3 regions of the Janthinobacterium sp. LS2A genome follow, and region 2 is predicted to be linked to each of the others. Evidence: predicted binding sites of a transcription regulator. Region 2 holds the regulator's gene; each other region holds the start of a gene.
The links. Region 2 encodes LexA, which represses DNA repair genes until DNA is damaged. Its sites were predicted from a motif close to ACTGTATNNNNATACAGT; they were not measured.
Positions count from the first base shown of each region.

Region 1: a site for LexA is predicted at 1,190-1,207, ahead of V3C40_RS08220 (DNA topoisomerase IV subunit B). Genes of this name have one in related genera too.
Region 3: a site for LexA is predicted at 1,170-1,187, ahead of imuA (translesion DNA synthesis-associated protein ImuA). Genes of this name have one in related genera too.

Region 1 is NZ_JAZHPB010000002.1:524,449-530,175, forward strand. Features, by position in the region: gene kdpA (potassium-transporting ATPase subunit KdpA) at 1-734, opposite strand, end outside; gene kdpF (K(+)-transporting ATPase subunit F) at 734-823, opposite strand; gene V3C40_RS08220 (DNA topoisomerase IV subunit B) at 1,286-3,283, shown strand; gene V3C40_RS08225 (molecular chaperone HscC) at 3,283-4,992, shown strand; gene V3C40_RS08230 (J domain-containing protein) at 5,005-5,727, shown strand, end outside.
Region 2 is NZ_JAZHPB010000007.1:73,403-79,129, forward strand. Features, by position in the region: gene rplI (50S ribosomal protein L9) at 1-426, opposite strand, end outside; gene rpsR (30S ribosomal protein S18) at 454-744, opposite strand; gene priB (primosomal replication protein N) at 760-1,068, opposite strand; gene rpsF (30S ribosomal protein S6) at 1,089-1,478, opposite strand; gene lexA (transcriptional repressor LexA) at 1,754-2,389, shown strand; gene V3C40_RS19890 (cystathionine gamma-synthase family protein) at 2,460-3,701, opposite strand; gene purF (amidophosphoribosyltransferase) at 3,808-5,331, opposite strand; gene V3C40_RS19900 (CvpA family protein) at 5,370-5,727, opposite strand, start outside.
Region 3 is NZ_JAZHPB010000007.1:204,815-210,541, reverse strand. Features, by position in the region: gene V3C40_RS20470 (putative Na+/H+ antiporter) at 1-1,001, opposite strand, end outside; gene imuA (translesion DNA synthesis-associated protein ImuA) at 1,208-1,918, shown strand; gene V3C40_RS20460 (Y-family DNA polymerase) at 1,848-3,335, shown strand; gene V3C40_RS20455 (glutathione binding-like protein) at 3,417-4,121, shown strand; gene V3C40_RS20450 (alpha/beta hydrolase family protein) at 4,191-4,949, shown strand; gene V3C40_RS20445 (hypothetical protein) at 5,024-5,374, opposite strand; gene V3C40_RS20440 (Hsp20 family protein) at 5,596-5,727, shown strand, end outside.

The sequences.
Region 1 (5,727 bases), on a different contig from region 2:
TGCGTCGTCGCCACTTGCGCTTCCATCACAGGCTTGCCGGCCGCATCCAGCACGGGCTGGCCGTCGGCCGTCATTTTCGGCGTTTCATACGCCACGTGGTCGAGCAGGGTCACTTCCTTGTAGGCGGAAAAATTCTGGATCATGCCTTCGCCCATGAAGACGACGGACAGGGCCAGCGACAACGGCAGCAGGATGTACAGGGTCGAGCGCACGAGGTCGACCCAGAAATTGCCGATCGATTTGCCCGAGCGCGAGGCGAAGCCGCGCACCAGCGCGAAGATCACGGCGATGCCGGTGGCCGCCGAAAAGAAGTTCTGGCATGCCATGCCCAGCATCTGGGTCAGGTAGCTCATGGTCTGTTCGCCGCCATAGCCCTGCCAGTTGGTATTGGCGACGAAGCTGACGGTGGTATTGAACGAGGAATCGGGGCTGACGGCGCCCAGGCCCTGTGGATTCAACGGTAAAAAGCCCTGCAGGCGCTGCAGGCCGTAGACGAAGACGGCGCCCACGGTATTGAAGACGATCAGGGCGATGGCATAGCTTTTCCAGCCCATGGCCTTGTCGGCGGGCAGGCCGGACCAGCGGTACAGCAGGTTTTCCAGCTTTTGCAGCCAGCCCAGGCCGCGCACGGGCGCATCGCCGGCCACCTTGGCCATGTACAGGCCCAGCGGATAGCCGGCGGCCAGCAGCACGGCCAGGAAAGCCACCAATAACAGTATCGATTGCGTCGTCATCACAGTTCCTCCGCCTTCAGCAGCGCCACCAGCAGGTAGACGAGCAAACCAGCCGAGACGACGGCGCCCAGCACATAAAACGCGTTCATTTGACGCTCCCTAATTTGTCGCAGGCGACGGCGAAGCCGGCCGCCAGGACGAAAAACACGGCAATCAAGCCGAGATACACGAGATCCATTCCCACCCTCATTCAGGTTTGTTTTGATAGTGAGCAGATTAGCCAAAAGGGTCTAAAAAATTCGTAAAGACTGGGGAGGCGCATGTAAACAAGATGTAAAAACGGGGGCTTTACCGCATAAAATCCAGCACAATTGGCGCAAAACCACGCCTGAGGCGCACTGTTGTTGCCCTGGAGTAGCGCTATTGCTCGCGGGACAAGATAGAATGCGCGAGCGTCCGCACAAGGACGCTTGGCCTGCCGCACTGCCCTCCCCCAGTGACGCTGGACGGGATATACTGTATATTCATACAGTTATCGCCGCCGCTGTCATTGCGCCCGCAGTGCCCTGGCCTGGCGTTCCAACCACTGTCTTTACTTAGCTTGAACACGTATGGCCACTAAAAAACCAGCATCCGACTACAGCGAATCATCCATCCGTGTCCTGAAGGGACTGGAACCCGTCAAGCAGCGCCCGGGGATGTACACCCGCACTGAAAATCCGCTGCACATCATTCAGGAAGTGATCGACAATGCCTCCGACGAGGCACTGGGCGGTCATTGCACGCACATCGCCGTCACGCAAAACACGGATGGCAGCATCACCGTGGAAGACAATGGCCGCGGCATTCCCGTCGGCCTGCACCCGGAAGAAGGCGTGCCGACCGTGGAAATCGTGTTTACAAGGCTGCACGCGGGCGGCAAGTTTGACAAGGGTTCGGGCGGCGCCTACGCGTTCTCGGGCGGCTTGCACGGTGTCGGCGTGTCCGTCACCAATGCGCTGTCGACGCGCCTGGAAATCACCGTCTGGCGCAAGGAAAGCGACGGCAACGGCTTGCACCACATGGTGTTTGCGAATGGCGATGTGATCGAGCCCTTGAATTCCCGCCCCGCCCCACGCGACGGCAAGAAGTCCGGCACGCGCGTCACGGCCTGGCCCGATGCAAAATACTTTGATTCGCCGAACATCTCGCAAACGGAGCTGCAACGCCTGCTGCGCTCGAAAGCCGTGCTGCTGCCGGGCGTCACCGTCACCCTCACCAACGCGAAAACGGGCGACACGCAGACGTGGCAGTACGCGGAAGGCTTGCGCGGCTACCTGACCGAAACGCTGGCGCAGGTATCGAATGGCGAAACCCTGATTCCCCTGTTCGAGGGCGCGCAATACGCGGGTCCAGACTCGGAAGGCTTTGCCGAAGGCGAAGGCGCGGCGTGGGTGGTGGCGTGGACGGAAGAAGGCGCCATCGTGCGCGAATCGTACGTCAATCTGATCCCCACCTCGAATGGCGGCACGCACGAATCGGGCTTGCGCGACGGCCTGTTCGGCGCCGTGAAAAACTTCGTCGAAATGCACTCGCTGCTGCCGAAAGGCGTGAAGCTGCTGCCGGAAGACGTATTCGCGCGCGCCTCGTTCGTGTTGTCGGCCAAGGTGCTGGACCCGCAATTCCAGGGCCAGATCAAGGAGCGCCTGAACTCGCGCGACGCCGTGCGCCTCGTGTCGACCTTCACCAAGCCGCCGCTGGAACTGTGGCTGAACCAGCACGTCGACTACGGCAAGAAGCTGGCCGAGCTGGTGATCAAGCAGGCGCAGTCGCGCCAGCGCTCGCTGCAAAAAGTGGAAAAGAAAAAATCGTCGGGCGTCGCCGTCCTGCCCGGCAAGCTGACCGACTGCGAATCGTCCGACATCGCGCGCAATGAACTGTTCCTCGTCGAGGGCGATTCGGCGGGCGGTTCGGCCAAGATGGGCCGCGACAAGGAATTCCAGGCGATTCTGCCCCTGCGCGGCAAAGTCTTGAACTCGTGGGAGACCGACCGCGACCGCCTGTTCGCCAATAACGAGATCCACGATATCGCCGTGGCCATCGGCGTCGATCCGCACAGCGTGGGCGATACACCCGACCTGTCCGGCCTGCGCTACGGCAAAATCTGCATCCTGTCCGATGCGGACGTGGATGGCTCGCACATCCAGGTACTGCTGCTGACCTTATTCTTCAAGCACTTCCCGGTCCTGATCAACAAGGGCCACATCTGCATCGCCCGCCCGCCTTTGTACCGGGTCGATGCGCCCGCGCGCGGCAAGAAGCCGATCCAGAAAATCTACGCGCTCGACGACGGCGAACTGGTGGCTATCGAGGACAAGCTGCGCAAGGAAGGCGTGAAACAGGGCGCCTGGTCGATCTCGCGCTTCAAGGGCCTGGGCGAGATGAACGCCGAGCAGCTGTGGGAAACGACGATGAACCCGGACACGCGCCGTTTGCTGCCCGTGACCTTGGGTGAAGTCGACCACATGGCCTCGGCCTTGCGCTTCAATATGTTGATGGGCAAGGGCGAAGCGGCCGGACGCCGCGCCTGGATCGAAGAACACGGCAATGAGGCGGAGGCGGATATCTGATGATCATCGGCATCGACCTGGGCACCACCAACAGCCTGGTCGCCATCTGGCGCGACGGCAAGGCTTCCATCATCCCGAATGCGCTCGGTGAACACCTGACGCCATCATGCGTGAGCATCGATGACGACGGCACTGTGCTCGTGGGCCGAGCGGCGCGCGAGCGCCTGCAGACGCACCCGCAGCTGACGGCAGCCGTCTTCAAGCGCTACATGGGCAGCGAAAAGAAGATCGCCCTCGGCACGCAGCAATTCCGCCCGGAAGAACTGTCGTCGATGGTGCTGCGCGCGCTGAAGGAAGATGCCGAAGCCTTCCTCGGCCACAAGGTCGAGGAAGCAATCATCACCGTGCCCGCGTATTTCAGCGATGCGCAGCGCAAGGCCACGCGCATCGCGGGCCAGCTGGCGGGCTTGCGCGTGGAGCGCCTGCTCAACGAGCCGACGGCCGCCGCGCTGGCCTACGGCATCCGCGACAAGGAACAGGAAAGCAAATTCCTCGTCTTCGACCTGGGCGGCGGCACGTTCGACGTGTCGATTCTCGAGTTGTTCGAAGGCGTGATGGAAGTGCGCGCCTCGGCCGGCGACAATTTCCTCGGCGGTGAAGACTTCGTCACCGTGCTGGTCGACGCCTTCCTGGAAGGCAGCGGCCTGCGCGACGCCGTCGGCAGCCGCCTGCTCGACCCGCGCCAGCAGCAGTTGCTGCGTGATGAGGCCGAGCGCGTCAAGCGCCTGCTGTCGGAGCAGCCGTCCGTGCGCATGGCCACGCGCTACCAGGACAAAGAATACAGCTGGGAGATCGGCGAAGACAAGCTGGCGCAATTGTGCGAGCCGCTGCTGGCGCGCCTGCGCCTGCCCGTGGAACGGGCGCTGCGCGACGCAACCATCCGCGCCGCGGAATTGAATGAAGTGGTGCTGGCCGGCGGCGCCACGCGCATGCCGCTGGTGCGCAAACTCGTGTCGCGCATGTTCGGCCGCTTCCCCGCCATCCACCTGGACCCGGACGAAGCCGTGGCGCTGGGCGCCGCCGTGCAGGCGGGCCTGAAAATGCGCGACGCGGCCCTCGACGAAGTGGTCATGACGGACGTGGCGCCATACTCGCTGGGCATTTCCATTTCGCGCCAGGTCGGTGCGAACCAGTATGAAGGCGGCCATTACCTGCCCATCATCGAGCGCAATTCCGTGGTGCCCGTCTCGCGCACGGAAAACATCACCACCATCTACGACAACCAGAAGGAAATCAACGTGGCGATCTTCCAGGGCGAATCGCGCCTGGTGGCCGACAACGTCTTCCTTGGCAAGATCAGCTTCCCGATCCCCGCGAAAAAAGCGGGCGAGATCGGTATCGACGTGCGCTTCACCTATGACATCAGCGGCGTGCTGGAAGCGGAAGTGACGGTGCTGGCCACGCAGGAACGCCACAAGATGATCATCAGCGACAACGCGGGCGTGATGACGCCGGAACAGATCGAGCAGCGCTTTGCGGAACTGGCCGACCTGAAGATCCACCCGCGCGAGCAGCTGGAAAACCGCACCCTGGTCACGCGCGCCGACCGCCTGTACGAACAGTCGCTGGGCGACGTGCGCCAGTATCTGGCTGCGCACACGGCCAACTTCCAGGCCGCGCTGGAAACGCAGGACCCGAACACCATCCGCAAGGCCCGCCAGGCATTGGATGACGTGTTGCGCCAGGTCGAGAGCGAGAGCTTCCTGTAAATGGACGGCGGCATGGACAACGGACAGCGCAGCCTGTGGACAATCCTGGGCACGGAGCCGACGGGCGACGAGCGCGCGCTGAAGCGCGCGTATGCGAAGCGCCTGAAGGTGACGCGCCCCGAAGACGATCCTGCCGCCTTCCAGGAACTGCGCGACGCGTATGAATACGCGCTGCGCCATGCGCACCTGTTTGCCGAGGAATTTCCGGAACCGCAAGAGGTCGAAGCGCCAGAAGCGCCGGCCATCGAAGCGGCCGAGCTGTGGGGCGTCATCGACGAACCCGCGCAGGAAGCGCAGGAGCCGCCTGCGGAACTGTGGGGCGTCATTGCCCAGGAGCCCGCACCGCCGCCGGAACTATGGGGCGTGGTCGCCATCGATCCGGCGCAGGAAGCGGCCAGCCTGTGGCAGGCATTCCTGGAACAGTCTCGGCACACGGATGGCGGTGAGGTAGTGGCCGGCATCCTGCAGGACGACGCCATGCTCAACCTCGACGTGCGCGAGGAATTCGACTTGTGCGCGCTGCGCTACTGCGCCAGCGCCGGCTATGACATGGCGCTGCGCCAGGCCCTGTTCGAGCAGCTGGGCTGGGACCACGATTTTTCCTATCTGGCGCGCAGCCATGGGGATCTGGTGCGCAGCGCCGTGCAGCGCTACCGGGCCGACCGCTCGTTCGCCCACTTCAGCGATAACCGCGACAGCTACCCGGGCCTCGATTGCATCATGTCGCAGCAGCCG
Region 2 (5,727 bases):
AACAACTTCCACGACCACGTCGGTGTGCAGAGCAACCGAAACGTTGTGCTCGCCAACGATCTTCAGCGGGCCGGTAGGCATGCGGATTTGTGCTTTTTCAACAGCAAAACCTTGCTTGGTCAGCGCTTCAGCGATGTCGAAGTTGGTGACGGAACCGAACAGACGGCCATCAACACCAGCTTTTTGAGCAACTTGAACGGTCAGGCCGCTCAGTTTTTCACCCTGGGCTTGCGATGCGGCCAGTTTGGCGGCAGCAGCTTTTTCCAGTTCGGCGCGCTTGACTTCGAATTCAGCCACAGCGGTTGCCGTAGCACGACGTGCCAGGCGTTGCGGGATCAGGAAGTTACGTGCGTAACCGTCTTTGACTTTGACGACTTCGCCGAGGTTACCGACGTTAACAACTTTTTCTAACAGAATGATTTGCATAGTTCTTCTCCAGGAATATCTGACCGATTAAGCGTGGTGCAGATCGGTGTATGGCAGCAGCGCGAGGAAGCGAGCGCGCTTGATTGCGGTGTCAACTTGGCGCTGGTAGTGCGCTTTGGTACCGGTCAGGCGTGCTGGCATGATCTTGCCGTTTTCTTGGACGAAGTCTTTCAGCGTGTCGACGTCTTTGTAGTCGACTTGCTCAACGTGAGCTGCGGTGAAGCGGCAGAACTTCTTGCGTTTGAACAACGGGTTTTGCTGTTTGCGTTTTTCTTTAAGCTTGAGCTTATTTTTGTCGAACTTTTTACCGAATGCCATGTCAGGCTCCTGTATCTAAAATGCGCTAGTCGGGGTGACTGCACTAAAATCAATGATGTGAAACACCAAACTCTTGCTGTTGCGGCTCTTCCTGGCCAGGAAACCCGTGAACTGATACACCCCGCCCAAGCTTGCCTGACTGAACCTGCCTGAGATTTCGCCAGCGGCTAGGGCGGCAACATCAAACTCGGTCAAACGGGCAATCCCTGCTTCCATCTGCTGCGAACTGTGTTGCAATACTGCATTCACAATCGGCAGCCCTGCCGGGGTATAGCGCAATATTTCGCGCTCGGCAATGATGGCGGTTACTTGTAGCTGGTTCAGCGCACGATCCTGGTCAAGAATTAAGCTGCTGCTGCGGCTGGAGCGGCTGCTGGTGCTTCGGTGCGGTGGCTTTTGGCCGCGTCTTCGCGTTGTACCGATTTCATCATCGGCGAAGGAGCTGTTTCAGCTTTCTTCATTTTAACGGTCAGGTGACGCAACACGGCATCATTGAATTTGAATGCTGTTTCCAACTCGACCAGGGTCTCGTTGTCGCATTCGATGTTCAGGCAGATGTAGTGTGCTTTAGGCAGCTTTTGGATCGAGTAAGCCATTTGACGGCGGCCCCAATCTTCCACGCGGTGAACCGAACCGCCGCGGGTGGTTACGCTGGCTTTGTAGCGTTCGATCATCGCGGGCACTTGCTCGCTTTGGTCCGGATGGACGATAAAGACTATTTCATAATGACGCATGCAAACTCCTTCAGGTCGGATTGATAATCGCCCACCCCGGCGTCAAGACGGGTGTGGGAAGGTCAGCCGAAGATTATAACCGTCTTTTGCAAACGTTTCAATCATTCCTTCCACAAGCGCCTGAAAAGCCCGTGCGCCGCCGTGCTTTCCGGCCGCGGACAAGTATTTCTTGCGAAATTCGCCCAAAACACGGAAATCCCCTTGCATAGTGGGCGATACTGTACAAAAATACAGACTGTTCATATAGACAGCATTTTAGTATGCACCCACCGCTCATGATCAAGCTGACAGCACGACAAGAACAAATCCTGAACCTGATCAAGGACGCGATTGAAAACACGGGCTTTCCTCCCACCCGTGCCGAAATCGCCAATGAACTGGGTTTCAAATCGGCCAATGCGGCCGAAGAGCATTTGCAGGCCCTGGCCCGCAAGGGCGCGATCGAGATTTCGCCCGGCACCTCGCGCGGCATCCGCCTGATCGGTGCGGCCGCCGAAGCGCCGCCGTCGAAAGTGCCGGCAGCCCTGCTGATGTCGCTGCCCCTGATCGGCCGGGTGGCGGCAGGCTCGCCCATCCTGGCCCAGGAAAACCTGGAAGCGAGCTACAACGTCGACCCGGCCCTGTTCTCGGCCAAACCCGACTTCCTGCTGAAGGTGCGCGGCTGGTCCATGCGCGACGCCGGCATCATGGATGGCGACTTGCTGGCCGTGAAAAAGGTCGACAGCGCCAAGAATGGCCAGATCGTCGTCGCCCGCATCGGCGACGAAGTCACCGTCAAGCGCTACAAGAAGACGGGCTCCGTCATCGAACTGCTGCCGGAAAATCCGGACTTCAAGGTGATCACCGTGTCGCCCGAAGACGAGTTTGCGTTGGAAGGCCTCGCCGTCGGACTGATGCGCAGCTGGCATTAAACTGCCGCACGTAAAAAAAGGGCCGCGACAGCATGACTATCGCGGCCCTTTTTACATGGTGCGCGGCTGCTTATGCGTCCAGTGCGCTGCTGAAATCTTCCAATAAGTCTGCTTCATCCTCGATACCGACGGACACGCGGATCAGCGATTCGGCGATGCCCATGCTGGCGCGGCGCTCGGCACCCATCTCGTAGAAAATCGTGTGGGCGACGGGAATGACCAGGGTGCGCGTGTCGCCGAGGTTGCTGGCGGGAATGGCAAGATTGAGACGATTGAGGAAATCGAAGCAGTCGATGCCATCTTTCAGCTCAAAGCTGAACAACGAGCCATAGCTGCGGAACAAGTCGGTGGCCAGCGCATGCTGCGGGTGCGACGCCAGGCCAGGATAATGCACGGCCGCCACTCTTGGATCCGCCTGCAGCATGGTGGCCAGCGCCAAAGCGTTCGAGCAGGTGCGATCCATGCGCAAGGCCATGGTTTCCGCGCCGACGGCGATATGATGCGCAGCTTCCGGCCCCAGCGAGGCGCCGAAGTCGCGCAAAGCCTTGGCACGGATTTGCGCGATGCCCCACTGCGCGGGCGCCGCCTTCTTGTAGTTCTCGAAAATGTTCGGATACTGCGTCCAGTCGAACACGCCCGTGTCCGTCAAGCTGCCGCCCAGGGCATTGCCGTGGCCGCCGATGGATTTCGTCAAGGCATTGACCACCAGGCCCGCGCCCACAGCTTTCGGGCGGAACAGATATGGCGTCGTCATCGTATTGTCGACGATATACAAAATGCCCTTCTCGCGGCACAGGTCGCCGATTTTCTTCAGGTCGGCGATTTGCGTGCGCGGATTGGCGATGGTTTCCACAAACACGATGCGCGTGGCCGGCGTGATGGCGGCAGCCACGTTGGCGACATCGGTAGCGTCGACGAACGACACGGCCATGCCCTGCCCCGTCACTGTTTGCCACAGGCTGTTGGTGTTGCCAAACAAAAAGGCCGACGACACGACATGGTCGCCCGCGCGCAGCAACGATTGCACCACGGCGCCGATGGCGCCCATGCCGGTGGCGAAGCACAAAGTCGCCACGCCGTCTTCCATCTTGTTGACCTTGTCTTCCAGCGCGGAGACGGTCGGGTTGCCTTGGCGGCCATAACGGAAGCCCGGCTCCTTGCCCTGGAACACGGACGCGAGCTGGCGCGCATCGGCGTAACCGAAGGCAACGGAAGTGTGCACGGGCTTGTGCAGCGAGCCGTGCTCGATGCCCTTGCGGCGGTCGTTGTGCAGGATGGTGGTGGTGAAGCCGTAGGTTTTTTTGTTGGTCATGGTGGAAGTTCCGGAGTTCGATTTGCCGCGTAACCCAAGGCAAATGCCGGGGTCAGACCTGAAGATCCAACCCCGAAAAAAAGCCCGGCATCGGCCGGGCAGGTACTTATGCTTCCGTTGTCGCCAGGTTCAGGTTCAGCTGGGAACGCGGCGTATCTTCGGGCGCTGCCGCCTTCGGATGGTGGCGCGCATATTCCAGGCGGTCCAGGTATTCCTGCGACACGTCGCCCGTCACGTACACGCCATCGAAGCACGATGCCTCAAAGTTCGTCAGGGCCGGGTTAACGTCGGCGATCGCCTGCTTCAGCGCGCCGATATCCTGGTAGACCAGGTAGTCGGCCGTGATTTCACGGCACACTTCTTCCGTCGTGCGGCCGTAGGCGATCAGCTCGTCGCGCGTCGGCATGTCGATGCCGTACACGTTCGGGTAGATGACCGGTGGCGCGGCCGAAGCGAAGATGACCTTAGTCGCGCCCGCTTCGCGCGCCATCTGCACGATTTCACGGCTGGTGGTGCCGCGCACGATGGAATCGTCGACCAGCAGCACCACTTTATCCTTGAATTCGGACGGGATCGCGTTGAGCTTCTGGCGCACGGATTTCTTGCGCGCCGCCTGGCCCGGCATGATGAAGGTACGGCCGATGTAGCGGTTCTTGATGAAGCCTTCGCGGTACTCGATGTTCAGCGCCATGGCCAGCTGGATGGCGGCCGGACGCGAGGAATCGGGAATCGGCATGACCACGTCGATATGCACGCCTGGCAATTCGGCGCGGATCTTCTCGGCCAGGTATTCGCCCATTTTCAGGCGCGTGGCGTACACGGAGGCGCCGTCGATGACGGAGTCGGGACGGGCCAGGTAGACGAATTCGAACACGCACGGGTTCAGGCTGGCATTGTCGGCGCACTGGGCGCTGTGCAATTTCTTGTCGGCATCGATGAAGACGGCTTCGCCGGGACCGATGTCGCGCACGAAGCGGAAGCCCATGCCTTCCAGGGCCACGGATTCGGAAGCGATCAGGTATTCGGGACCCTGCTCCGTTTCATTGATGCCCAGGCACAGTGGACGGATGCCGTGCGGATCGCGGAAGGCCAGCAAGCCCACGCCGGCGATTTGCGCAACGGCGGCGTAACCGCCCTTGACGCGGCGGTTCAGCACGGTAACGGCCTTGAAGATGGCTTCCGGGTCCAGGTTCAGGCCCGTCGTCGCTTCCTGGATTTCATGCGCCAGTACGTTGAGCAGCACTTCCGAATCGGAATCGGTATTGATGTGGCGGCGGTCGTTCTTGAACATTTCCAGCTTCAACTGTTCCCAGTTGGTCAGGTTGCCATTGTGCGCCAGGGTAATGCCGAACGGCGCATTCACATAGAACGGTTGTGCTTCCTCTTCGCTCGACGAACCGGCCGTCGGGTAGCGGCAATGGCCGATGCCCGTTGTGCCTTGCAGCGAACGCATGTTGCGCGTACGGAAGACGTCACGCACGAGGCCGTTGGCTTTGTGCATGGAAAACATACTGCTGTGATTGGTCGCAATCCCTGCCGCGTCCTGACCGCGATGTTGCAAGAGCAACAATGCATCATAGAGCAATTGATTGACAGGTTGATGGGAAACGACGCCGACGATGCCACACATGGTGTGCTCCTAAACTGTGCTACTGATTTTAAAAAAATTCAAAATTTCACATGCTGCGCGTAAGCGGCAGGCAGATAAGGCTTGATGGCGCGCGCGCCCTGCTCCGCGAGCGGGCTGAACTGCGCGTTTTTCCAGAATGGCTGCTGCGGTATGGACGTCATGCCACACAAGATGACGGCGGTCAGCACGATCACAAGACCCCGCGCCACGCCGAACAGGGTGCCCAGGGTGCGGTCAGCCAGGCTCAAGCCCGTCACCTTGACGAGCGCGTCGACCGTCATGGACAGCAATCCCATCAAAATGCGCACGCCGATGAACAGCACGACGAAAGCCAGCAACAAACGGATGGCTTCGCCAGGCACGGCTTCCGGCAGGAATTTCGCCAAGGTAGCGCCA
Region 3 (5,727 bases), 130 kb from region 2:
GCGCCGAAGAACAGGGCCAGCGGCTTCAGGCTTGAAACGATGGGTTGCAGCCACCATTGCTGCATGCCGCCCAGTACCACCAGGCCGCCCAGGAAGAAGCCGACCAGCAAGCCTTCCTTGAGGATCAGCGGGCTTTGATAGCGTTCGTACGCCTGCACGAAGCCGAGGAAGAACAGAAACAGGCCGATGAACAGCACGGGATGGTGCGCCAGGGTCACCACGCCGGCCAGCACGATCATGTGCACGAGGCTGACGGCCAGCGGCACTTTTGGCGCTTCCACATCGCCGGCCTTCGGCTTGATGTCGGAAGTGTTGCTGTGCAGATATTTGCGCAGCAATATGCTCACGCCCGTGGCGTTGACGAGCACGGCGATCGCGGCCTTCCAGCCGAAATGGCTGGCCATGTAGGCGCTGTCCCAGTTCCACGTGGTGGCCACCATCAGCACGGGCGGCGCCGCGTACGAGGTCAGGGTGCCGCCGATGGAAACGTTGACGAAGAGCACGCCCAGCGCGCCGTATTTCAGCCATTCAGGGATGCCCGGGCGGAAGATTTGCGGCGCCAGCATCAGCGCGGCCAGGGTCATGGCGGCCGGTTCCGTGATCAATGAGCCCGTCAGGGGTACGAGCGCGAGGCCCAGCCAGACGAGGCCCAGTTCCGTGCGCAGCGGCATCACGCGCGCCACGCTTTTCAACAGGCGCTGCACGGCGTCGAGCACAGGGCGCGAGGCGGCCACGACCATGACGACAAAGACGAACAGGGGCTCCGTGTAATGGCGCGACTCGGCATACTCGATGGCCGCATCGCTGCCCGAGACAAAGGCCATGATGAGGATCAGGATAAAGGCCCAGAAGCCGAACACGACTTCGACTTCGCCCAGCAAGTGCAGCAGGCCCGCATGGCGGGGATGGCGCCGCGACAAGGTTTCAAACGACTTGGCGGCAAAGGTGTGGATGAGCGCAAGGCCGAAGACGATGGCGCTGATGATTTGGATGGTGGTCAAATGCGTTTCCTTATGGACGGAGGAAGCCGGCTGGTACGTTGCCAACCGGTAAGGAGAGTGCTTATGGTACAGCAATCGATGCCGAAAACGGGGTTTTTCGGACATGGCGGAGCGGCCCCTGCGCTAGCGGCAGTCAGATAAACCTTGCCAAAAGTGGAGCTGGATAGTACTGTATATGCATACAGTATTCATCTATCTATCCAATGATGCAACATTCTCAATTGATGGCCTCGCCGGAAGCCTTGCACCCGTCCTTGTGGCGTGCATCGCAGCTGGGGCAGGGCGCCACGCGCTGCCTGGACACGGGTTTTGCCGCCCTGTCCGCGCAGCTGCCCGGCGGCGGCTGGCCCAGCGGCAGCCTGATCGATCTGCTGGTCCAGCAGCCGGGCAGCGGCGAATTGCGGCTGCTGGCCCCCGCGCTGGCGCAACTGCCGGGCTTGCCCATCGTGCTGCTGCAGCCGCCCCATCCGCCGCAGGCACTGGCCCTGGCCGCGCAGGGACTGGCGCCGTCGCAACTGCTGTGGCTCAAAAGCGCCGGCAGCAAGGATGCCTTGTGGGCGGCGGAAAACATCTTGCGCAGCGGTACCTGCGGCGCCTTGCTGTTCTGGCAGCCGCACGTGCGCGCCGACAGCCTGCGCCGCCTGCACCTGGCCGCGCAAAGCGGCAACACCCTGTTCTGCATGCTGCGCCCGCTGCACGGCGTCCAGGATGCGTCGCCGGCGCCGCTGCGCCTGTCCGTGCGCCCGGCCGCCGGCGGCATCGAGATCGGCTTCATCAAGCGCCGGGGACCGCAGCGCGACGCGCCCCTGTTCCTGCCCCTGCAACCTCCCTCATTATTGCGACGCCATGCGACTCTGGATCGGCCTGTGCCTGCCCCGGCTCCCGCTCGAAGTGTTTTGCCCGCGCTGGTCGGCTGACAGCCTGGGCGTGGTGCTGGAGCAGGAGCAAGTGATGGCCGTGTCGCCGCTGGCGCGGGCCGCCGGCATCCGGCCGGGCATGCGCCGCGCCGGTGCGCTGATGCTGGCGCCGCAGGCGCGCCTGCACGAGCGCTCGCCTGAACTGGAAGCGCAAGCCTTGCAAGCAGTGGCGCTGGCGCTGCTGCAATATTCACCGCTGGTGGCGCAAGGCGAGGAAGCGACCCTGCTGGTCGATGCGGGCGCCAGCTTGCGCCTGTTCGGCGGCGTGCGCGCCCTGTGTCGGCACATCGAGGCCAGCTTGCGCGCGCTCGGCTACACGGCCCAGTTGTCGTGCGCACCCACGGCGCGCGGCGCCTGGCTGCTGGCGCGCGCCGCTATGCGCCGGCGCCGCGTGCTGGGCATGGAGAGCCTCACCCGCCGCCTCGACGGCCTGCCGTGCGCCTTGCTGCCGCCCGCGCGCCCCTACCTCGACTGGTTCGAGGGCATCGGCTGCCGCACCCTGGGGCAGCTGCGCCACTTGCCCCGGCCCGGCTTGCAGCGCCGTTGCGGTGCAGCCTTGCTCGATATGCTCGACGATGCGCATGGCCACAGCACGGAATTGTTCGTGTGGCTCGAAGCGCCGCCCACGTTCCGCGCCAGCCTGGAATTGTTCGACCGCGTGGAGCACGCGGACGCGCTGCTGTTCGGCGCGCGCCGCCTGCTGCAGCAAATGACGGGCTGGCTGTGCGCGCGGCAATTTGCCGTCGAGCGCATCCAGCTGCTGCTGGCGCACGAGCGGGGCAGGGTGGCGCGCCCGCCCACCGTCATCGACCTGGCGTTGGGCGAGGCCGTGTGGCGCGACGAGCATCTGGTGCGCCTGCTCAAGGAGCGCCTGGCGCAGCTGGTGCTGGAGGCGCCCGTGATAGGCCTCACCCTGGAAGCGCTGCAGGTGCAGCCGATGGCGCCGCCCAGCGACAGCCTGTTTCCCGAGCCGGGCGGCACGCCGCAGGAACGCCAGCGCCTGCTGGAATTGCTGGTGGCGCGCCTGGGCACGGACAATGTCTTGCAGGCAGCGCCGCGCGCCGATTACCGCCCCGAGGCGGCCAACCAGTGGCTGCCGCTGCCGGCCAAGGCCGGCGCAAAAAACGCGCTGCCGGACTTGCCGCCAGGCTTGCCCGGCATGCCCCGTCCCGGCTGGCTGCTGGCCCAGCCCATCGCCCTGCTGATGCGCGAGCACCGGCCGTTTTATGGCTCGCCCTTGAAAATGGTATCCGTTGCCGAACGCATAGAGGCGGGCTGGTGGGGCCAGTCGCAGGCGCGCGATTACTTCATCGCCGAAGGCCTCGACCACGCCCATTACTGGGTCTACCGCGAGCGCATTGCCGGCAGTGGAGAAGACGCCGCGCCGCGCTGGTTTTTGCATGGCTTGTTTGGCTGAATGGGCTGTCCTGCTGAAACTGCCATGCTTGGCTATACTGGCTTCCCGGCGCCGCATCTTTCATTGAAACAAAGGATATCCATGACACAGCTTTCCGACTTCCCCATCACCCAAAAATGGCCCGCCCGCCATCCCGAGCGCTTGCAGCTGTACTCGCTGCCGACGCCGAACGGCATCAAGGTTTCGATTTTGCTGGAAGAGCTGGGCCTGGCGTACGAGCCGCACCTGGTCAGCTTCGAGACAAACGACCAGACATCGCCCGCCTTCCTGTCGCTTAATCCCAACAACAAGATTCCCGCCATCCTCGATCCGAACGGCCCCGATGACAAGCCGCTGGCCCTGTTCGAGTCGGGCGCCATCCTGCTGTACCTGGCCGAAAAGACGGGCAAGTTCATCCCCCAGGACGCGGGCCTGCGCTATGAAACGATACAGTGGCTGATGTTCCAGATGGGCGGTATCGGCCCCATGTTCGGCCAGGTGGGCTTCTTCCACAAATTCGCCGGCAAGGATTACGAGGACAAGCGTCCGCTCGAACGCTACCTCGGCGAAGCCAAGCGTTTGCTGGGCGTGCTCGAGCAGCGCCTGCAGGGCCGCGACTGGATCATGGGCAGCCAATACACGATTGCCGACATCGCCATCTTCCCGTGGGTGCGCTGCCTGGTGGGTTTTTACGGTGCGGGCGATCTCGTCGGTTTTAACAACTTCCCGAATGTGCAGCGCGTGCTGGATGCTTTCCTGGCCCGGCCTGCCGTTATCAAGGGGCTCGACATACCATCGCGTGGCTAAAACAGCCGTGGCCGGACAGCGCTACAATGCGCCATCGGCCGCGCTGCGCGGCAGCTTTGATCTGAGACAATGAAATCCACCCGGCAAGACTTTCCCGGCGCGCACGGCCATGTGCTGGCGGCGCGCCTCGATGCGCCCGACGGCGCCATCCGCGCCTACGCGCTGTTCGCCCACTGCTTTACTTGCGGCAAGGACGTGCTGGCCGCGCGGCGCATCGCGCAAGGCTTGACGGAACACGGCATCGCCGTGTTGCGCTTCGACTTCACGGGACTGGGTGCCAGCGAAGGCGAGTTCGCCGCCACGAATTTCTCGTCGAACGTGGACGACCTGGTCGCCGCCGCCGACTTTTTGCGGGCCAGACACGCCGCGCCGCAATTGCTGATCGGCCACAGCCTGGGCGGCGCCGCCGTGCTGGCCGCCGCGTCGCAAGTGCCGGAAGCGACCGCCATCGCCACCCTGGCCGCGCCGAGCACGCCCGCCTACGTGACGCGCATGTTCAGCGACCACCTGGAAAAAATCGCCGCCGAAGGCGAAGCGCTGGTGCAGCTGGAAGGGCGGCCCTTCCGCATCCGCCAGCAATTCGTCGACGACGCTGGCAGCCACAGCTTAAAAGAGCACATCGCCGGCCTGCGCCGCGCCCTGCTGGTGATGCACGCGCCGAACGACACGACGGTCAGCCTGTCGAATGCGATGGATATCTTTACGGCGGCCAAGCACCCGAAAAGCTTCGTTTCGCTCGACGATGCCGACCATCTGTTGACGGGGCGCGATGACGCGGCCTATGTCGCCAACGTGATCGCCGCGTGGAGTGCGCGCTATATCAGCTAAGTAACTAAGCTGCCGCCCATGAAAAACGCCGCGGCAGCAGAAGCTGGCGCGGCGCAGATGGGGGAGAAAACGGATCAGTCTTCGTCAAATTCGGCGGATAAATCTTTCCAGCCCTTGCTCACGGCAAAGGCCGAGAATTCCTCGGGCGCTTCCAGAACGATCAGTTTCTTGTCTTGCAGGCCCAGGTCTCCATGACCGAAGTCGGGGCCCACGTAGCCGAGGCTGCGCAGGCGGGCCAGGATGTGGCCGACCAGGGTCTTGTCCTTGTAGGCGCCCGCTTCGAGCGGGGCGGCGAAATCGACGTAGACGTCGATGATGCCGTAGCCTTCGTCGAAGATGCGGATGGCCTTGATGTCGTGGGCACGGCCGGAGCCGTCGGTGGCCTTGAAGGAGCCGCTGAGCTGGATGTCGGTGTCATTGTTCATGCCGTCAGCATACACCAAAAGCCGGCCCCGCATGGGGGGCGCCATGCAAAATCCCCGGGATGGGTCATGTAAAATTTTCTTACAAATTGAGCGGCGTCTGGGGCGCTTTTCGCCAATTTCAAGGCCTTGAAAGGGACTGGAGAGGCCGTATATCGGTAACAAGCGGATGCTCATCGTGAGGTCCGCCCCTCTTATCGCTTCATTTGAAAAGGATATTTATCATGCGTACTTTTGACCTTGCTCCCCTCTACCGTTCCGCCATTGGCTTTGACCGCCTGGCACAGCTGCTCAACGAACAACGCGCCGATGCGCAACCGAGCTATCCACCGTACAACATCGAACTGGTGTCGGAA